Regions from separate parts of the Bacillus sp. A015 genome, predicted to be linked through region 1. Evidence: a T-box and tRNA genes for the amino acid it is inferred to sense, from the RefSeq annotation. Region 1 holds a T-box; the other holds one or more tRNA genes.
What was found. A T-box is a leader RNA that pairs with one kind of tRNA and senses whether it is charged. The one in region 1 lies ahead of glyQ (glycine--tRNA ligase subunit alpha), so its partner is inferred to be a tRNA-Gly.
Positions count from the first base shown of each region.

Region 2: it has a tRNA-Gly gene. The T-box ahead of glyQ (glycine--tRNA ligase subunit alpha) is inferred to sense a tRNA for this amino acid. The anticodon was not compared.

Region 1 is NZ_JBSPZB010000002.1:292,537-303,907, reverse strand. It holds gene ACSLGF_RS03245 (HD family phosphohydrolase) at 1-736, shown strand, start outside; gene ybeY (rRNA maturation RNase YbeY) at 737-1,216, shown strand; gene ACSLGF_RS03235 (diacylglycerol kinase family protein) at 1,194-1,580, shown strand; gene ACSLGF_RS03230 (cytidine deaminase) at 1,694-2,092, shown strand; gene era (GTPase Era) at 2,085-2,990, shown strand; gene ACSLGF_RS03220 (YqzL family protein) at 3,138-3,281, shown strand; gene recO (DNA repair protein RecO) at 3,317-4,087, shown strand; T-box leader at 4,127-4,304, shown strand; gene glyQ (glycine--tRNA ligase subunit alpha) at 4,417-5,304, shown strand; gene glyS (glycine--tRNA ligase subunit beta) at 5,297-7,342, shown strand; gene ACSLGF_RS03200 (helix-turn-helix transcriptional regulator) at 7,509-8,147, shown strand; gene ACSLGF_RS03195 (pyruvate, water dikinase regulatory protein) at 8,173-8,994, shown strand; gene ACSLGF_RS03190 (YaiI/YqxD family protein) at 9,256-9,756, shown strand; gene dnaG (DNA primase) at 9,790-11,371, shown strand, end outside.
Region 2 is NZ_JBSPZB010000016.1:8,426-19,796, reverse strand. It holds partial or broken gene ACSLGF_RS13470 (YrpD family protein) at 1-689, opposite strand, end outside; gene trmL (tRNA (uridine(34)/cytosine(34)/5-carboxymethylaminomethyluridine(34)-2'-O)-methyltransferase TrmL) at 856-1,329, opposite strand; gene ACSLGF_RS13460 (amidase domain-containing protein) at 1,373-2,275, opposite strand; gene queG (tRNA epoxyqueuosine(34) reductase QueG) at 2,337-3,485, opposite strand; gene ACSLGF_RS13450 (hypothetical protein) at 3,569-4,165, shown strand; tRNA gene ACSLGF_RS13445 (tRNA-Gly) at 4,265-4,338, opposite strand; gene ACSLGF_RS13440 (hypothetical protein) at 4,466-5,122, opposite strand; gene ACSLGF_RS13435 (hypothetical protein) at 5,402-5,683, opposite strand; gene ACSLGF_RS13430 (PqqD family protein) at 5,680-6,585, opposite strand; gene ACSLGF_RS13425 (hypothetical protein) at 6,569-8,035, opposite strand; gene ACSLGF_RS13420 (ABC transporter ATP-binding protein) at 8,013-8,759, opposite strand; gene ACSLGF_RS13415 (hypothetical protein) at 8,876-9,088, opposite strand; partial or broken gene ACSLGF_RS13410 (FbpB family small basic protein) at 9,832-9,951, opposite strand; gene ACSLGF_RS13405 (homocysteine synthase) at 10,244-11,371, shown strand, end outside.

The DNA of each region.
Region 1 (11,371 bases):
TGAAAGCATGTTTGGCATTCTTTCGACAATGAAGCTGATTGAATTATCTAATCCAAATCATCCGCTGCTCAAAAAGATTTTAACAGAGACACCAGGTACATATCATCATAGTGTCATGGTGGCGAATTTAGCGGATGCTGCTTGTGAAGCAGTCGGCGCAAACGGGCTTTTAGCGAGGGTCGGCGCTTATTATCATGACATTGGGAAAACGAAAAGACCGCAATACTTTATTGAAAACCAAATGAACATTGATAATCCGCATGACAAGCTTTCCCCACAGCTGAGTAAAAATATTATTATTGCCCATACGACAGATGGTGCTGATATGCTGAGAGAAAAGAAGTTTCCTGAAGAGCTTGTCGATATTGCAGAACAGCACCACGGGAAATCGCTTTTAAAGTTCTTCTACTACAAAGCAAAAGAACGTGATGATCAGGTGACAGAAGAAGAATTTCGTTATCCTGGTCCAAAACCGCAATCAAAAGAAGCGGCGATTATTTCTGTGGCTGACAGCGTTGAAGCTGCGGTTCGGTCAATGCATAATCCAAATCCAGAGCGGATTGAAAAACTTGTCAAAGGTATTATTGCAGATAAAATGCAGGACGGGCAATTTAGTGAATGTGATCTGACATTTAAAGAATTAAATATTATTAGCCAAACGATTTGTACAACATTAAAGGGGATTTTCCATTCTCGGATTGAATATCCAGATGCCCCGAAGCAGAAGGTGAAGTAAATGACATTGTTAATCGATTTAATAGATGAAACAGGACAAGTATCAAAAGAGCATCTTGAAGAAATGGAAAAGCTTCTTCAATTTGCTGCGGATGCCCTTGAGGTAAAAGATCAAGCGGAAGTATCAGTGTCGATCGTCTCGAATGAAGAAATTCATCAAATCAACAAAGAATACAGGGGAAAGGACGCGCCAACAGATGTGATCTCCTTTGCACTTGAGGAAGAAGGAGAAGGTGAGATTGAGATCATTGGCGCGGGTGACATCCCGCCGGTACTCGGTGACATTATCATTAGTGTTGATCGAACGAAAGAGCAGGCAGAAGAATATGGACATTCCTTTATGAGAGAGCTTGGATTCTTAACGATTCATGGTTTCCTTCATTTACTTGGTTATGATCATATGACAGAGGAAGATGAAAAAGAAATGTTCGCCAAACAGACAAAAATATTGGATGATTATGGCCTTTCGAGATCATCGTAAGAAACGAAAGCCGCTTGCTCGTTTTTTTCGGAGTTTTTATTATGCATTTAGAGGAATCTGGCGAACCTTCTTGAATGAACGGAATTTTCGATTTCACACAGTCGCAGCCATCATCGTGATGATCTGCGGCTTTTGGTTTCACATTGAACCGGTCGAATGGATGATCGTGCTGCTTTTATGCGGCGGGATGTTTGCGCTTGAACTTGTCAACACAGCCATTGAACATACAGTGGATCTTATGACGGAAGAAAACCACCCGCTTGCAGAAAGAGCAAAGGACGCTGCAGCAGGCGCTGTTTGCGTTTACGCCGCGATTTCGGTTATGATTGGGTTGATGATCTTCCTGCCGAAGATCATGCAATAGAACAATATTACTATTTATTAACATTTTTAGAAATGGGCGTGAAAATGTCACGTGAATTATGTAAAATATAAATGTGACAGCGGTACCATTTCTTCTGAAAGTGGGAACTAGGAATGAACAAACAAGAGTTGATTTCAGAAGCAATCAAAGCAAGAGATTTTGCATATGTACCCTATTCAAAATTCAAAGTCGGTGCAGCATTATTGTCGAATGATGGAAAAGTGTATGGCGGCTGCAACATTGAAAATGCAGCATATGGCATGTGTAATTGTGCGGAAAGAACAGCACTTTTTAAAGCTTATTCAGAAGGCATCACATCTTTTCAAATGCTTGCAGTAGTGGCTGATACAGATCGACCTGTTTCACCGTGCGGCGCATGCAGACAGGTCATTTCAGAGCTATGTGCACCTGATATGCCAGTGATCCTAACAAACTTAAAAGGACATATATACGAAACAACAGTAAACGAACTATTGCCAGGGGCATTTTCACCGGAGGATTTAAATGACTAACGACAGCTTCAAATCAGGATTTGTATCAATTATTGGAAGACCAAATGTAGGGAAATCAACCTTTCTTAATCGTGTTATTGGACAAAAAATTGCCATTATGAGTGATAAGCCCCAAACGACGCGAAACAAAGTTCAAGGTGTCTTGACAACCAACACGTCACAAACGATTTTTATCGATACACCAGGAATTCATAAACCTAAGCATAAGCTAGGTGATTTTATGATGAGGGTGGCTCAAAATACACTGAAGGAAGTCGACCTGATCTTGTTTATGATCAACGCAAAGGAAGGCTATGGCAAAGGTGATGAATTTATCATTGAACGACTAAAGCAAACATCTACACCGGTGTTCCTTGTCGTCAATAAAATTGATCAAATTCACCCAGATGAACTGTTCCTTTTAATTGATGAATACCGCACACGTTATCCGTTTAAGGAAATTGTGCCAATTTCAGCTCTTGAGGGCAACAACATTGATACGCTTCTTCAGCAAATTGAAGGTTATCTTCCAGAGGGCCCTCAATTTTATCCAGCAGATCAAGTAACAGATCATCCAGAGCGGTTTATTATTTCTGAATTAATTCGTGAAAAAGTGCTGCATTTAACGAGAGAAGAGATTCCTCACAGTATTGCGGTTGCGATCGAATCTATTAAGCCAGATGAAAATGGCAAGATCCATGTTGCGGCGACCATTGTCGTAGAACGTGATTCACAAAAAGGGATCGTCATTGGTAAACGAGGCAGCTTGTTAAAAGAAGTGGGACAAAAAGCCCGCAGAGATATTGAAGCACTTCTAGGCTCAAAAGTATACCTGGAGCTTTGGGTAAAAGTTCAGAAGGACTGGCGTAATAAATCGACTCACTTGCGTGACTTCGGATTTAGAGAAGACGAATATTAAAAATCGCTGCATTTGTCATTAAATCTGACAATGGTGCGGTTCGATTAGTAAAAATTGTTTATCATGAAATGGAGGTAGCCTGGTCAAGATAAAATTAATATGTTGGATGTAGCGTTGCTGCTTCTAATAAAGAAAGGTGGGGTTTTTATGTTGAATTTTACATGGAACGTATTTTCACAAACAGGAAGCGTTGACACGTATCTGCTTTTCAAAGAGTTAGAAAAGGAGAACCTGGAAAGACCCGATGTACTTGAAGAAGAAATAGCACGATTTGATTTTCCAATCTTATAATTCTTGACCCCCTCCAACGCTCGGAGTGTAGACAAATGCTCATTAAAAGTGAAGGAATCGTCCTTAGAACAACAGATTATGGCGAAACAAACAAAATTGTCACGCTGCTCACTAGAGAGCATGGGAAAATTGGTGTGATGGCAAGAGGCGCTAAAAAATCAAACAGCCGCCTGTCAGCCATAAGCCAGCCGTTTTTATACGGAACCTTCCTTATCCAATCATCAACAGGACTTGGAACGCTCCAGCAAGGTGAAATGATCGAAAGCATGCGGGCCATCCGGGAAGATTTATTTCTGACTGCATATGCCGCATATATGACAGAATTACTCGATAAAGGAACGGAGGAAAAGAAGCCAAACCCTTATTTGTTTGAGCTCCTTCTTCAATCTTTACGTCATCTCAATGAAGGCACAGATGCTGATATTATTTTATTTATTGTAGAGGTCAAAATGTTATCAGTGATGGGGATGAAGCCTGAACTGGATCAATGTGTACACTGCGGTCAAAAAGAAGGGCAGTTCCATTTCTCGATTAGAGATAACGGATTTATTTGCCAAAATTGCTTTTCTAAAGATCCATATAAACTGCCCTTATCCCCAGCAGCTGCAAGACTGCTTCGTTTGTTTCATTATTTTGATTTATCTAGGCTTGGTCAAGTTGACGTGAAACCGCAGACTAAACAAGAAATTCGCCAAGTGCTGGATCACTACTATGACGAGTATTCAGGCCTTTATTTAAAATCAAAAAAATTCATGAATCAGATGGAATCCATGAAAAAGCTAATGGGTGACGAAAACAAAAGTTGACATCTCCCATGACTTTTTGTAAGATCATCTAAGATAAAATATGTTGCATTGACAGAAAGAAGTACTTACGTATAATCCATAAAAGCGACCTTAGGGCGGTGTGAGCTAAGGATGGAGGCGTAACGAAAGGCATTCTTGAGCAACGTAAAACAAAGCGGCTGGGTGCTACGACACCAGCAAATAGGGTGGAACCGCGGGAAAAACTCTCGTCCCTATGTTTGCAAGGAACCTTGTGAGCATAGAGACGGGAGTTTTTGTGTTCTCTTATGAGGTTCTAGTCCCCACCCGCCATACATAGCGGTGGTGTAGAAAAGACGGAGGTGCGATCATTGAATATTCAAGACATGATTTTGACGTTGCAGAAGCATTGGTCAAATGAAGGCTGCGTATTAATGCAGGCGTATGACACAGAAAAAGGTGCTGGAACGATGAGTCCATACACGTTCCTGCGAAGCATCGGACCAGAGCCGTGGAAGGTAGCGTATGTAGAGCCTTCTAGACGCCCGGCTGATGGCAGATATGGAGAAAACCCAAATAGATTGTATCAGCATCATCAATTTCAAGTGATCATTAAGCCATCACCTGACAATATTCAAGAACTGTATCTTGAATCATTGAAGGCACTTGGCATCGACCCGTTGAAACATGATATTCGTTTTGTTGAAGACAACTGGGAAAATCCATCTCTTGGCTGTGCAGGGCTCGGCTGGGAAGTCTGGCTTGATGGAATGGAAATTACGCAATTTACGTATTTTCAGCAAGTCGGCGGCTTAGAATGTAAGCCGGTTTCTGTTGAAATCACATACGGTATTGAACGTCTTGCCTCTTACATCCAAGACAAAGAAAATGTCTTTGACCTTGAATGGACAGACGGATTTACTGTAAGAGATTTATTCTTAATGGCTGAATATGAGCACTCTGTTTATACATTCGAAACATCTAATACTGACATGCTGTTCGATTTATTTACAACCTATGAGAAAGAAGCGCATAGCCAAATGGACAAAGGACTTGTTCACCCGGCATACGATTATGTACTCAAATGTTCTCATACGTTTAACTTGCTCGACGCAAAGGGCGCTATATCTGTCACTGAGCGAACCGGCTATATTGGAAGAGTACGTCAGTTAGCGCGAAAAGTGGCTAAAACGTATTACGAAGAACGAGAAAAACTTGGATTCCCTATGTTAAAAGAGGAGGCGGCTTCTCATGAATAAACAAGATGTATTACTCGAAATCGGCTTAGAAGAGATGCCGGCTCGTTTCATGCCAGAGAGCACAAAGCAGCTAGGTGAGAAAGTAAAAGCTTGGTTTGAAACGCAAAATATTTCATTCGAAGATGTTGTCTTATTCAATTCACCAAGACGTCTTGCTGTGCTCGTCAAAGGTGTCGCAGAAAAACAAGAAGACATCAAAGAAGAAGCAAAAGGCCCAGCTAAAAAGATTGCGCAAGACGCTGAAGGCAATTGGACAAAAGCGGCTGAGGGCTTTGCCTGCGGACAAGGCGCTTCAACAGAGGATCTCTATTTCAAAGAGATCAAAGGTGTGGATTATGTCCATGTCCAAAAGTTCCAAGAAGGAAAGCAAGTCAAAGATCTTCTCCCAGCGCTAGGTGAGATTGCCGCTTCATTAAGCTTTCCAAAGAACATGAGATGGGGAAGCGAAGATTTACGCTATATCCGTCCGATTAAATGGATTGTTTGCTTATTTGGGCAAGAGATCGTACCCGTTGAAATTGCAGGCGTGAAAAGTGGCCGGGAGACAAGAGGACATCGCTTCCTCGGTACGACAGCCAGCATTGACTCACCTGCTTCTTATGAGCAAACATTACACGATCAATTTGTCATTGCAGATGCAGGTAAAAGAAAGCAATGGATTACTGAGCAGCTAAATGCTCTTTCTTCAGAAAAAGGCTGGGTCATTCCAGTTGATCCTGAACTTCTAGAGGAAGTCAACGATCTTGTTGAATACCCAACAGTGTTGTTTGGTTCCTTTGAAGAAGAGTTCCTTGCATTGCCGGAAGAAGTATTGGTCACGACAATGAAAGAGCATCAGCGCTATTTCCCTGTGAAAAATGAGCAAGGAGAATTGCTGCCTCATTTTATTACGGTTAGAAACGGAAACAGTGAGGCGCTGGAAAATGTCGCAAGAGGAAACGAAAAAGTACTTCGTGCGCGTTTATCAGATGCTGCATTCTTCTATAAAGAAGACGAAAAACTAGTCATTGAAGACAATATAAAAAAGCTTGATAAGGTTGTATTCCATGAGAAGCTTGGAACAATTGGTGACAAGCTGAAGAGAGTGACAGATATTGCGACCCGCCTAGCAGCGCATGCCGGCGCAGATGACGAAACAACAAAACGTGTCGCAAGAGCAGCAAGTATTTCTAAGTTTGACCTTGTGACTCAAATGGTCTATGAATTCCCAGAATTACAAGGAATCATGGGTGAGAAATATGCAAAAGCACTTGGCGAACACGAAGAAGTCGCAAAGAGCATAAACGAACACTACATGCCGCGTTTTGCCGGTGACAAGGCGCCTTCGACTCTGATTGGTGCGATTGTCGCAGTAGCAGATAAACTAGATTCTATTTGTTCGTTCTTTTCAATTGATGTGATTCCAACGGGTTCTCAAGATCCTTATGGACTCAGAAGACAAGCGAGCGGTATCGTTCAAATCCTGCTCGACCGTCATTGGAATATTTCATTTAAAGAGCTGTTAGCACTTACTCAAGTAGAGACAGAACATGAAGCTGCTCTGATTGAGTTTTTGACGCAGCGTTTAAAATATGTCCTCCAAGCAGAGCATATTCGTCATGATGTGGCCGATGCAGTGCTTGATGTTGAAAATATTGAGCCTTATGCGGTCGTGAAAAAAGCAGCTGTTCTTGAAGAGAGCGTGAAACAAGAAAGCTTCAAAGAAACGGCTGAGGCACTTGGCCGCGTCATTTCAATCAGTAAAAAAGGGGAAGATGTAGAGATTCAGCCTGCACTGTTTGAAAATGAGCACGAGCAAAAGCTATTTGAGGCGTATCAGCAAGTAGAGAAAGCTGTTAAGGGACATGTGGCAGCAGGAGAATACAACTTAGCTCTTGAGGCGTTAAATACCTTAAAAGCGCCGATTGTTCATTATTTCGATCACACAATGGTTCATGCGGATGATGAAAAACTGAAGCAAAATCGTTTGGCACAGATGGTCAAGCTAGCCAAAGTCATTCAATCATTTGCGAATATGAACAATTTAATTGTAAAATAAATACCTAAGAACGGTTGCCTTTTCCGAAGGGCAATCGTTTTTTACTCATTTAATTCACGGTTTTTGAGCGGATTTTTGTTTCATTCGGACAAAGATGCGCTATAATATGATGAGTTATGAAAATGATATACATAAAGTAAAGATTCGCTCTCTCTATTTAAAGGTGGTGAGTACAATCGAGTTAAATAAACGGCAAGAGCAGATTTTACAGATTGTCAAAGAGAATGGTCCGATCACTGGAGAGCATATCGCCGATCGGCTGAACTTAACAAGGGCTACCCTCAGACCGGATTTAGCCATTTTAACAATGTCTGGCTTTTTAGAAGCAAGGCCAAGGGTCGGCTACTTTTTTACAGGAAAAACAGGCACGCAGCTTCTGGCAGATAAGCTGAAAAAACTCCAAGTGAAAGATTTCCAATCCATTCCAGTGGTGATACATGAGAATGTTTCGGTTTATGATGCGATTTGTACGATGTTTTTAGAGGATGTGGGCACATTATTCGTTGTGGACGATCACTCTATTTTAACAGGCGTGTTATCAAGAAAAGACCTCCTTCGAGCAAGTATTGGAAAACAAGAGCTTCCATCTATACCTGTCCATATTATTATGACAAGAATGCCGAACATCACCGTTTGCCGCAAGGAAGATTTCATTATGGATGTGGCCAAGCACTTGATTGAAAAGCAAATAGACGCACTTCCTGTCATAAAAGATACGGATAAAGGCTTTGAAGTTGTCGGCAGAATTACGAAAACAAACATGACGAAAATACTTGTTAGCTTATCGGAGAATGAAATTATCTAATTACAGAAGACTGCGAGGGGATGTTATGAGTAATCGCGTAATTTTTGTTGTATCAGATTCAGTAGGAGAAACGGCAGAGCTCGTGGTCAAAGCGGCACTTAGCCAATTTGATGGCGGTTCATCAGACCATTCAAATATTAGAAGAATCCCATATGTTGAGGATATCGGTACGATTAAAGAAGTCATTTCACTGGCGAAAGCAGATAACGGGATCGTCTGCTTTACTCTCGTTGTGCCAGAAATGCGTCAATTTTTAATAGAAGAGGCAGAAGCAAACGGAGTCGTTTACTATGACATCATCGGTCCACTTATTGATAAAATGGAGACCGCATATGGAAATGAAGCGAAACATGAGCCGGGTCGTGTACGTCAATTAGATGAGGACTATTTTAAAAAGGTAGAAGCCATTGAGTTCGCTGTAAAGTATGATGATGGCAGAGATCCAAGAGGCATTCTAAAGGCTGATATTGTATTGATTGGTGTATCACGCACGTCGAAGACACCGCTTTCTCAATATTTGGCGCATAAGCGGCTGAAGGTAGCGAACGTTCCGATTGTTCCTGAAGTAGATCCGCCAGAGGAGTTATTTTCAGTTGATCCAAAGAAATGCATTGGCCTGAAAATTAGTCCAGACAAACTCAATCATATTCGTAAAGAACGTTTAAAATCTCTAGGTTTAAATGATCGAGCAATTTATGCGAACATCGAGCGGATTAAAGAGGAACTAGAGTATTTTGAAAAAGTGGTTGACCGAATTAACTGTCAAGTTGTCGATGTATCGAATAAAGCAGTTGAGGAAACGGCGAATGTCATTCATCAAATGCTGACCAAAAGAGGTTCCGAATAAACTCAGGATGCTCCTCCTGGGTTTTTCCTATGGTGGGAAACGGGTAAACAAAAACAATAGCATATTTGCTGCATTTGTATTATAATAAAAAATTGTGATAAAATGATTGATTTTAGGTTTAAGTTAAGTCAAGAACGAATAAACTAATATTGGCAGAAGTCAAGTGATTCTGAACATAACTTTTCGACAAAATGAGTTTTACTGTTGATTGCTTTATGGGGGAAAAGTATGGTCTTTTTGCTTCTTTAAAGCAGGAATAAGGTGGAGGGATGGAGAATTAGTCACCTGAATGAACGTAAAAGAGAGAGGACGATTTATGTCGATGCAGATGCTTGTCCTGTAAAAGACGAAATCCTTTCTGTCGCATCTCAGTTTCAAGTACCTGTGACTTTCATTGCTTCATATGAGCATTTTCAAACCAAAAGATCACCACTTGAAGATTGGCGGTTTGTAGATACACATAAGGAAGCAGCGGATTTAGTCATTGCGAACTCAGCTGCCGCACATGATATTGTCGTCACCCAAGATATTGGTCTTGCCTCCTTACTGCTTCCAAGACATGTCATTGTTCTGTCTGAAAGAGGACGGAAGTACACAAACGAAACAATTGATTTTGATTTGGAACGCAGGCATGTTTCCAGCAAACAGCGAAGAAAAGGTATATACGGAAAAGGTCCCAAAAAGCTTTTGGAAGAGGATAAAAAGCGATTTATTACGCAACTACAAAAAATCCTGTCGAATCATGAAGGATTTTTGAATTAAAAGGCGAATAATGTACGACGGAGTGTTATTAGGATGAGCAAACGTATACCAGATGAACTTTTGGAGCAGATCCAAAAAAACGCAGACATTGTCGAAGTGATTGGAGAATACGTACAGCTTAGAAAACAAGGTCGAAATTACTTCGGTCTTTGTCCATTCCATGGTGAAAATACTCCTTCATTCTCTGTTTCAGCAGATAAGCAAATCTTCCATTGTTTTGGCTGTGGTGCTGGAGGTAATGTGTTTTCGTTCCTCAGACAAATGGAAGGCTACTCATTTATTGAAGCCGTTTCACATGTTGCTGATAAGTACCATATTGATTTGCCTGATCATGTAGCGAATGCTCAGATCAGTTCCTCTCAGCAAGAGGATACAGCAAATCATAAAATGATTGAGGCACATGAGCTTCTTAAGAAATTTTACCACCATTTGCTGGTAAATACAAAGGAAGGTCAAAACGCACTCGATTATTTACGGTCCAGAGGCTTTACGGATGAAACAATTGCCAAGTTTGAGATCGGGTATGCTCTTGACTCTTGGGATTTCATGACCAAGTTTTTAGAAAAACGAGGGTTTGATCCTATGATGATGGAGAAAGCTGGTCTTTTGATTCAACGAGAAAACGGCACAGGCTTTTTTGATCGTTTTAGGGATCGTGTCATGTTTCCAATTCATGATCATCACGGGACGGTCGTCGCTTTTTCCGGAAGATCACTTGGTAATCAGCAGCCTAAGTATATGAATAGTCCTGAAACGCCACTTTTTCATAAAAGTAAGCTGCTCTATCACTTTCATGACGCGCGTATGCATATTAGAAAACGCGAACGGGCGGTCCTTTTCGAAGGATTTGCTGACGTCATCTCAGCTGTCACATCTGGTGTTGGCGAAAGTGTTGCAACAATGGGTACGTCTTTAACAGAAGAGCACGTTAAACTTCTCAGACGGAACGTAGAAGAGATCATCCTCTGTTATGACTCTGACACAGCCGGATATGAAGCAACCATGAAAGCGTCAGATTTGCTTGGAAAAAGAGGATGTAAAGTTCGCGTTGCCATGATACCAGATGGACTCGATCCAGATGATTACATTCGTAAATATGGCGGCGAGAAATTTAGGAATGACATCATAGATGCAAGTGTGACATTAATGACATTTAAGATGAATTTTTTCCGAAGAGGAAAGAATTTATCAGACGAAGGAGACCGTCTTGCTTATATGAAGCAAGTTCTCCGAGAAATCAGCCGGTTAAACGGCTCCTTGGAACAAGAGATTTACATGAAACAGCTTGCTGGAGAGTTCTCGATCTCACTTGACTCATTAAAGGAACAACTGGAGCTGTTTGAAAAGCAGCAGCGGCAAGAAGCCAAAAGCACGCAAGAAGAAAGCGGGCTTGAAAAACGGCGTGCACATTTGTCAACACAGGTGAGAAGAAAGCGTCTACGGCCGGCATATGAAAATGCAGAGAGAATGCTGCTTGCTCATATGTTAAAAAGCGATGACGTGATCCGCAAAGTGCTTGACAGAGTAGGGATTGAATTTAATATAGATACGCACAGGGCGCTGGCAACGTACATTTATGCATTGTATGAAGAAGGCAAAGAACCGACGCCGCAGC
Region 2 (11,371 bases), on a different contig from region 1:
CTTGCATATTCACTGTATTTCCTGACACCTGAATCGAAGTAAAGTCTTGCATAGCTATCACCGGTGTGACTGCTCGATTATCTAATGTGATATCAGTAAAACGAGTAGAGAAGTTTGCCCGAATATCTTTCCGATAAATATCGTCAGTCACTGCAACCGTCGAAAGTCATTTCCATTTGGTCACAGATCCAATGTTTGAGTTTTGAATTTCTGTGATAATGCGTCTTGTATAACCAACATTGTTTGTCCCCCAGAAAGTCGCTCTTGTATGTCCATTCAAATTTTGATAAATGGTCATTTGAACAGTACTTCCAGGCTTAAATCCTTTTGTATACGTAAAATCACTCTGTCCTTCGATATATGTTTCTTGATTATTTGTTCCTACCTTCATCGTAGGTTTCCATACATTATAGGTTGGACTGTATTGAAGACCAATATCCGCTTCTTTTGATCCTGTGAATCCAGAATAAAATATAAGCTGTCCCATTAGACACACTCATCGTGGAAGGAAGTTGAATTTTTGTGACCAATATAGATCCATTACTATTGATATAAGTACGCCCGCCAATTCCTTTAGATCATTGCGCTGCTTCTATTTCCTGCGTCTGAGAGAGGCCTGGGATACTGACTGGAACGATCCCCATTAAAATAGCTGAGCTAATGGCACTAGTGATCAGTAGTTTTTTCATCTCATTATTCCTCCTAATGGATTCATCATTTTTGAAAATGCGATCACAATCTATCAAATTACCTATTTTTTAACATGTCAAAAAAAGTATAAGTAAGTCATATTTTTCCCTGATTCTAATCTCACATAAAAAAGCCGAGATGGGTATCTCGGCTTTCATCATGATCTTATATGAGATCTCGATATTGCTGCTGGCGAAGTGCCTCATAAACAAGGATCGCTGCTGTATTCGATAGATTAAGCGAACGAACATGCTCTGTCATCGGTAAACGAAGACAGCGGTCCATATTTCGTTCAATCAAATCTTTCGGCAATCCACTTGTCTCTCTGCCAAAGACGAAGAAATAGTCTTCATCTAGCCGAGAGTAATCAAACGTTGTATGCGGCTTTTGGCCAAACTTTGTGATATAGAAGAATTGCCCCTTCGGATGGGCCTCAAACAATTCATCGAGCGAATCATGATAGACCACATTGGCATACTTCCAATAATCGAGTCCAGCACGCTTCAGCATTTTGTCATCTGTCGAAAAACCAAGCGGACGAATCAGATGAAGTGTTGTATTTGTTGCTGCACATGTACGCGCAATATTTCCAGTATTAGCTGGAATCTCTGGTTGATATAAAACGACATGAAGTCCCAAAAAAGTTCACCTCTAATTTTCTTTTCCGCTCAACATTATACCATTAACTATCCTTTGCGGCATCGTCCAAAATGTGAAAAAACGTATAACGAATAGCTGGAGTATAGGCAGTCGAATCCTCATATGACCAAAACCGCATGCGGCTGTCATACGTCTGTGCATTCACAAGAGGCATTCCGCCTTTATCATGATCAACAACAATGGTTGTATGATTATACCTTCCATCACCCTCGAAATCGTAGCAAATGACATCACCAATTTGAAGCTCCTGCGCTTCTTTTAGCTTCTTTGCCCTTAAGCCCGCTTTAGAATTCGCTAAATAGTTTTTCATCGAATGGGCCACCGTCCAGCTGTAGCTCCACGTATGTGGACGCACCCACCAGCCAGACCCGCGATTCGGATACCCTCTCGTTGGTGCATTCCCTGCTTTCAAGCATTGTGAAATAAAATTTGTACAGTTATCTTCAAAATTCTTGTAGGCTGGATTCCGTTTATTCCAGTACGTCTCCGCATATTGCACGGCTGCCCGCCGATCATAGTGAAAGGCTCTCCCGAATTGTTCCTCGTTCTGGAAGCGCTCATCCACCTGCTCCTCCTTTTGCCGTTCCTCCTGCATCATGCGATCTTTGACAAGCATGTCGTTATAAAGAAACGCTTCTCTTTTTTCAACCTGTTCCTCCAAATAAAAAGAATCGTCTACATCCTTACAGACATAAGTGAGATGGGCAAGATATTGCACATGCTGAGCCCCATCATCCTGAATTGTTGAATCTAGAAGCTTTGTTTTTGCCTTCGCCTTCACAATCTCAACCTGTCTTCTAGCAAAAAGCTCCTTTTTTCGTTCTACTGCTTCCACATCAGACATGAGCTGCGGCTGTTTAATCGCACTGTCATTTAATAAATACGCCAGCCTGTCTTCTAACGTTTGCGCTAATAATTGATTCACACAGACACCACCAAACTTTTTTTAAAATCTCTGTTTGGTACATTCTATGTTCATAGGGGTGTTATTTAGTATTTAAAGGTGTCTGTAAGAACTCAATCCCTTTGATCATCTCTTGTTTCGCTTCTTCATCACTTTCCCGCTCAAGAGCTTTTTCCAGCTCTGAAAGCTGCTGCACGTCGCCAATTTTGCCAATGGCCCAAGCGGCCGTGCCTCGAATGACCGGCCTTGGATCCTTGTGCATCAATTCAATCAAAACTGGTAAGGCAGATGCGTCTTTAAAGTGAGCGAGTGCCAAAATCGCATTCCGCTGAATGGGCTTTTTCCCCCGCCATGATCCTGATACATGACCGTATTTTTCCTTAAACTCACGATTGCTGATCGTAAGGAGCGGCTTTAAAAGCGGCTTTGCAATTTCAGGGTCCGGCTCCATTTCAGGATGCAGATGAAAGTCTTTTCCTTTATTGATCGGGCAGACTATTTGGCACGTATCACACCCATACAAGCGGTTCCCTATTTTCGAACGGAACTCGTCAGGTAAAAACCCTTTTGTCTGAGTTAAAAACGAAATGCACCTTTGAGAATTCAGCTGTCCTGGATTCACAAGCGCACCCGTTGGACACGAATCCACACATTTATTGCACGTCCCGCACTGGTCTTCAATTTTCTCATCCGGTTCAAATGGGACATTTGTGATCATTTCAGCCAAGTACACATAAGAGCCGAACTCTGGTGTGATAATCATACAGTTCTTTGCACTAAAACCAATGCCAGCGCGTTCTGCTACAGCACGATCAGACAGTTCCCCTGTATCCACCATTGATTTTGTTCGTATATCGACATGTTTGCTTCGCAAGAATTCCTCGAGCATATCAAGCTTTTTTTTCAATACAACATGATAATCCGTTCCCCATGAAGCCCTGCAGAAGATCCCCCTTCTCGCATCCTTTGTACTTCGAGGGGCATCTTTCATTTTGGAAGGGTACGCGAGCGCTATTGCAACAATTGATTTGGCCTTTGGAAGCAGCAAAGAAGGGTTTGTTCGTTTTTCGATATCAGGCTCTTCAAAGCCGGACAAATACCCTAACGATTCATGTAAGATCAGGCGGTCCTTTAATGAATCAAATGTATCAGCACTTGCAAATCGAATTTTATCGACACCAATTTCTTTCGCATATTGAATCAATTCTTCTTTTAATTCTCCAACATGAATCACCTTGTAAACCTCCTTTCTTTGTTTCTTCTGTTGTTTTCAGTATAATACGAGTGTATCATGACCGATTGGAGTGAGTCACTGTGAAGATACATATGGAAATTCCTTATCCTCAAAGCCCGTCTATCCATGTTGGACAGATTGAATATTCACATATTGAGGTCGGTAAATCACCTCAAATGTTAAAAGGTCGATTACGCTTGTTTCAAGAGTCTTTGTTTTTTGAATACGAAGATAAAGCCTTGGAAGAAGTACCTGCGATCAAAGAATGGACTGATCTTATAGAAGACATTCCTTTCCTTCCACTTCTTTCTGATATTCAAAAGGAACAATTTATTGACTCGACCAATTCCGTACAGGATTTGTCGATATTTTTCTCATTAAAATATTTCTTGCCCATCCTGACATTAGATGCCGATCGCCTAAAAGAGCCACTTTCACTTGCAAAAAATGATGCTGGTCACATCGAATGGCAGGACGAAACGGGACTTAAAGGGTTATTTTCTCAAGCAAGTAAAGCACAAATTTCTCAAGACACAAAGAACATTCTTCAAATCATCCTTTTCCCGCCATCTATTTCCCGGGAAAAGAGTGAAGCTCTTATACAATCCTTGACGAAGATGTTTATACAAATACATGGTAGAGAAAGCAAATATGAACTCATTGAAAAAGCACTGTAGCCTGACAGTGCTTTTTTCACATTATACTGACATAATAAAAAACGCAACACTTCGTTTATCTAAGAAACGAAATACTGCGTTATAAACAAAATTATGTATTGGAGCGGGTGATGAGAATCGAACTCACGACATCAGCTTGGAAGGCTGAGGTTTTACCACTAAACTACACCCGCATCAATCTTTTAAAAGCAACATCATTGCTTTGACTTTTATTATGTTACAACTTTCTTAACAATTCGTCAAGAGAATATGAAGATTTTTCGTCAAAAAACTTCATATTCTCCATATATATTAAGATAGTTATTTATCTAGCTGGATATAAAACAAGTATGCATGTGACATATTCTTCAACGCTTTCTCTGGGTTCTTCTCGATGGCCTCAAGCATTGGTAAATTCCCATCTTTCCCCATTGCAGCTGTATACGCAATTAGTGCTTTTTCTCCTGAAGCCACTTTGACAGATTCAGATTGTGCAGAAAAAACATAATCATCTACTTTGAATGGAAAGCTTGAAGTCGCTTTTGTCATTCCATCATTCTTCTTGTCTGACCAAATACTAAATTGTGATTCGTATATATCTTTCTGATGATTCAGTTGTAAGAGCACATTCATCGTTTGATCGGTTCCATCCTGATGTAAAACAAAGGTGGCAGATGATGCTTCCTTATCAACTAATCGACCATTTTTATAATGACTCCCAATAAAAGTGATACTCTTATTCTTCTTCGTTAATCCCTTTAGGGTAAGAGCCACCATTTCATTAGTGGTTGTGGCATCTAGTAAGCTTTCTTCTTTCTTTGTCAGTTTCATTTTTTCGATTGTTACTTGATCCTTATATATGGGTTCTGTTTCTTTTTTAGATACTGTCTTCACTGTCGTTGTTGTTTCTTCGGCCTTCTCACCGCATCCTGCTAATAGAAAAACAGTGAACAAAAGTATGCTCCATTTTTTAATCATTGATATCCCCTTTGATATTTTTTATTCTTTATTATACTAAAATTTGGTTGAGCATACAAAAAAAGATTGGGAGGATTCTCCTAATCTGAGACTGTTGACAAAGGGCTAAAATGACCTTTATTTTAGCCCTTTGTCTTCTTTTCAGCGTGATAGAAAACCTTTGCAGTCTAGGAAGGACGAGTACTGGAGCGGAGCGAATTTGACATTCGTGAGCACCGGCACGCAGGACTGACACCGAATGCGAGGGTTTGTCTACACGCTGAGATTAGGAGGATTCTCCTAATCTTTCGCTTTTTTCTGTTTCATTGCCGACAGCAATGCCACAATGAGAAAACTCGCCGCAAAAATGACAATCATATAAATAAAAAAGTTTGGCTTGATCTGAAAAGTAAACGCTGACGAACCTTCCATCTCAAAAGCGAGACTGTTAAATAATAATGCATCATTTGTTTTTGATTGAAATAAATGATAGAACAGTACACCAATTGTCAGCATCGGAAAGCCTAAGAATCCTAGGAAACCACCAACAATAGCACCTTGTTTCATTGCCTGAACGTTCATGATCGTTGTCCTCCCATTCCACGAAGCAATAACTGCTTCATAATGGACTTACCATCCCCCATAAACGGAAGAAGGTAGAGTAATTGAATAAAATACGTAATTGAAAAAATGAAGAAACCTGTCGAGATCGGGTTCTCTTCCAGACATAACACGGTCACAATGATGCCAGCTGCCCCGATCACACCTGGTGCGAGCGGTCCAAGCAGCGTAATCCATACCTGCTTTTTCTGAAACGGATCTAATACAGGTCTCACAAATTTCACAGACATCATATCACTCGCAAAAAAACCTTGGGGACCATCCCGTCCCGCAAACTTCCGATGTGCATAGCCATGTGCTGCCTCATGCAAGGCGGTCCCGGTAATTAATCCGAAATAAATAATAGAAAAATAAATCGCAATGGCTGCAATCGATGGATCAGGGATGAATAAAAAGGCGATGCCTGCCATGACCATGAAAAGCACCCAGAAAAAGATGATTTTACGCATCACCATGAGCAAGGCCGTCCCAAATATTTGAAGGAATGAGTGTCCTGTGCAATCAAACCGTTCCTTCATCTTTACTTGATACTGCTTAAAAAATTGACAGCAGGCTGTGACAATCCGATATGGTGATTGATAATGAATAGACAGCAAATGATGCTGATTCAGCCCCATCATCAATTGATAAAAATCACGAGCAATCACAGACTCATCGACCTGAAACAAATCGGCGAGCTCTGCCGTAATACTCGCTTCTGTCCTCTTGCCGTCAACTTTCGTTAACATATGATATGCACTTTCATTAATCGGGAGTGTGCTTCCATACTGCGTATCAGTCAAATGTCTCTTTTGTAAGGTCACATACGGTCCAAGAGCCGGTACCCGCTCAATCTTTAGCTTACTGTTAAGAAGTTGAATCATGTGAATACCTCCATGAAAAACCTTTGTATATGGCAAAGATGAGCAGACCTTCAAATCCTGCCAGAAGCAGCCACTGAAGCGTTTGACTCGACTCCCCTATGACATAATTTCCAATAAAAACAATGGGAATCATGATTAAAATAAGCGCTCCAAATGAAAAAATGCCGGTGTATGGATTATTTCGATCAAGGGGCAGTAAAATACCCACCACATAAAAGAGAGCCGTTGCATTACAGAGGACAGCAGCCCCAATCAAAAGGATCGAGATCTGATCAGGAAACGTCAATGTTGTAAGCATGAATAAAGCAATTTGCATCACACCAACGAACAGAAGTCCAATAAACTTATACAGAGCCACTTCCCACGACCTTAGGCCAAATGTTTTATACATCCCTAGCATACGTTTATCATTGCCAAATGAATTAAAGGCTGTTAATCCAGCTAGAGCACATAGAACAAAAAACGCTTCTCCTTCAAAGCGGAAGGCAAACTGATAACGGACGAATAAGATCACAATAAGAAGAATGAGAAAGTTTAAAATGTTTTCTTCATTTCTCACCTGTGATTTGATTTCCTTTACAATGAGTGACCACTTTTTTGAAGAAGAGAATGGCAGTTTGTTTAAAAAAATTAACGCTTTTTTCTCAGCCATAATCGGCATAAGAGCAAGAGAAAGAAATGCGCCGCCCGCAGATAAGAGGATGAACAGGATTAAGATCGCATAATTTACCCCTGCAGGAGACATCCCTTGTGCCGCAAGGAAAAACGGTGCTGTCAAATACATTAAATGATAATCAAACTGTACATATGATTGCTGAATTTTACTGATGTCAAAATGCGTCAACCCATATGCCACAACCAGTGCCAATAAAACAAATATCGCTGCAAATTTTTGCAACGGCAATTTTAATTTCAGAACGAGCAAATAGGTGATGTTGTAAATGAACTGCAGCAGCATTAGGACAAACAGCGATTGCAAAAGCACCATCAAAAAGAAAGTGAGGATAAAGAAAATACCGATTCCTTGGGCAATAAAATTAGGTAAAAGCAAGATGCCGATAAAAAATAAAACAAGCCCTGCCACCACTGTCACCATCGGAATGAAGTATCCAAGACTTTTCTGAAAGGTAGAGAGCGGGAACCAGCTGAGCTGCATAGAAAACCGGTCTTGTTCAGGCGTTCTGACCTTGATCAGAACAAATAACAAGCTTGTAAAAATAGATGCATTGATCGCCATCGACACAACCAATAATCCAAGTGAACGTTCATCTCCATTTAAGAAAGCCTTCATAAAGACACCAGTAAAACTATATCCAATGATGGCCCCCATTGTGACTGCAAACAAAAAGAATAAGACCACAATGATTCGCTTCGTTTGAGTATCAAAGAGCTTATACATCTCCTGCTGCCACATTTTAAGCATCATTTTAGAAATGATTAATGATTTCATCAAAATGTGCACCCCTATCACTTAACATTGAAGCTTTCAGAAACACCTGTTCCAGTGTGCTTGATTGATACTTTTCCTTTAAGGCTGAGACCGTTCCTTCATCCATTTTATTTCCCTTAGAAATAATGGCGATTTTGTGGCACAGCTCTTCCGCTGAAAGCATATCATGCGTTGAAAGCAAGATTGCACCATGGTTCTCGGCATAACGCTTCATCAGTTTCTTTGTGTTTATAACCGCTTCAATATCAAGTCCTCTAAAGGGCTCATCCATGATCACCAATTGACTATCAAGCATAAAGGCGGCAATGAGCTGTGTCTTTTTTTTCATACCATGTGAATAGGTTTCGATCGGTCTTGATAAAGCCGAGTCCATATCAAACAGTTCAATTAGTTGATTTCTTCTATGAATTGTTTTACATTCATACATAGAAGAAACAAAATCTAAATATTCAGCACCAGTCAATGCTTCAGGGAGCAGCAGGTCATCTGGAATATAGGCTACTTGTTTTTTAAAGGATGGGTCATCATTTGTGACGTCCTGCAAGTGAATCGTTCCTTTTGTATGCTTAATGATGCCGAGTATACAGTTAATCATCGTTGTTTTACCAGATCCATTCGGTCCAGCAACAGCAACGATTTGATGAGGGGCAACCTTTAAATGAAAATCATTGACAGCAGTCACATTATTTTTATACGTCTTGGTTAAATTCTCGATCGTAAACATATAACCTCCAAGTGTCTGCATATTCTTTAAAAAACAGATCAGGCTAAACCGCCCGCCACAGACGGTTTAGCCCTGGTGTCATATCTTAGAAGTAAAAAGATGAATTCTAAGTATAGCTACTTACATTCAATTTTGACTTTTAAGCCACTGTCCCACTGAACGGCTCCTGTAAAGCTACCCTTGCCGTTTGCTAAACACCAAACTGCTGCTCCTAGAACAACTGTTGCTCCCAATCCGAGAAGGACTGCAACAAATACTAAGAACCAAGCTTGGTCCATAATAGCAGGTTCCATAGTGGAATAGTCAACTTGCGGCGCTGCATAAGTCATACTTTTCACCTCCCAGCTTATGATGATCGTATCATAGGCGTCACATTCCAAACATCAACAGAAGATCCCATTTTTGACCGAACATACTTTTGGATAAAATGTGACTTTTTATTCAATTATTCACTCTCAACTGCGTATACCCTCTCTTTTCCACTAGATTTTACCACCCCATAAGAACTAACAAACCCACATAATGTCAATAAAACCATATTTTTCCTTCTTTTTTTGAAATAGTTCATTTTCATCATCTTATTTATTTCTTCTTTCTTTTTTGTGAGATAGAAAGAATTCCTCCGATATATCAGATATAAAAGTCCTAATTCCATGTCGTTATGTCACCAATTATGAAATATTTACTGATAATTCCGACAAAAAAGTGAGTATATTTTCCTTCTTCTCTTGACACCGAAAATATGTATATACAAGAAAGCACTTTGGGAAAAAAGCCCTTACCTTCTTTAGCAGGACACAACATATGACTCGCTTTCCTTTCGATGAAAAAAGCACAGCTGCCTAGAAGTGACTGCTGTACTTTCTCTATATTTATGAGGAACTTGCGGCAGAGACTGTATCAGAAAAATAATTGTTCCCATTGATTTCACCAGCTTGGCAATGTATTTTTCCGCATCCGCTCGGATGTCTTCCCAAAAAGACTGATCCGCAATAATAATTGAAATTGTCAATGAAATCTCGATCCCTGTTGTCATCAGACATATACACAGTAAGGCCCTTAACCCCAAAAGTTATTTTGACCTTATATGCTTTTCATCAATTCGATCGTAAATCGCTTCTATTCGTTCTTGATTGCTGTAAATCTCATATTTGTTCCGCTCAATCAAAATGTCTAGTGTGAGATCCATATGATTTCTGTATTTTTTCGTTTTTTCTCTTTTTCTCCATGTTCCTCTTCCCTTCTGATGAAAATAAAAAAAGGCCCTTCACTCATGCTTGAGTGATAGAGCCTTCTCAGCCATTCTTGGTGATGTTTTCAGTATGCTTATATTAATGCATACTATTCCTACCCGTAAACTATATTTATTGTTTTTTCAGATTTATCTAAAAAATGGTTGACCAAGCATGAAACAAGATTTATAGTCTTATTAAATATTTCTTATCAAAGTAGTTGGTTTTATCTAACAAAAGGAGGATACACACATGTCAGAAGAACTTCAATTTCGTTTAGAAACAAAAGCCATTCACGCAGGTCAGGAACTTGATTCAGCGACCTATTCAAGAGCCGTACCTATTTATCAAACAAGCTCTTTCGGTTTTAGAGATAGTGAGCATGCGGCGAATTTATTTGGACTGCAGGAACCTGGAAATATTTATTCACGTATTATGAACCCTACAAACGACGTATTTGAAAAAAGGATCGCTGAGCTTGAAGGTGGAATTGGTGCACTTGCTGTCTCTTCTGGACAAGCAGCCACTACGTACTCTATTTTAAACATTGCAGGAGCCGGGGACGAAATTGTATCCTCCAGCAGTCTTTATGGAGGCACCTACAATCTGTTTGCTCATACACTAAAAAAGCTCGGGATTACAGTGAAATTTGTTGATTCATCCAATCTTGAAGAACTTGAAGCAGCGATTACGGATAAAACAAAAGCAGTGTATGCAGAGAGCATCGGGAATCCAAAAGGCGACATTTTACATATTGAAGCCGTCTCAGCCATTGCACACAAACACCATATTCCGCTTATTGTGGACAATACGCTCGCCAGCCCCTATTTATTAAGACCTATCGAGTTTGGCGCAGACATTGTCGTCCACTCAGCTACGAAATTCATTGGCGGACATGGCACATCAATTGGCGGTGTCATCGTCGATAGCGGCGGGTTTCCTTGGGCTGACAGTGATAAGTTCAAAGGGCTGACTGAACCAGATCCAAGTTATCATGGCCTCACGTATACTGAAGCGATTGGAGAAGCGGCCTATATCACAAAAGCACGTGTACAGCTCTTACGTGATTTAGGGGCAGCACTGTCACCTTTTAACTCATTTTTGCTTCTTCAAGGCTTAGAAACATTGCATTTACGTCTCGAGCGACATAGTGAAAATGCGTTAAAAACAGCGCAATTTTTACAGGATCACCCTCTTGTAGAGTGGGTAAGCTACCCAGGTCTTGAAGGCCATGAATCCTATGAGCTGGCTCAAACCTATTTACCAAAAGGACAAGGTGCAATCCTCACATTCGGTATTAAAGGTGGACGAGAAGCAGGTAAAAAGCTCATTGATTCCGTGCAGCTTTTCTCACACCTTGCAAACGTGGGCGACTCTAAA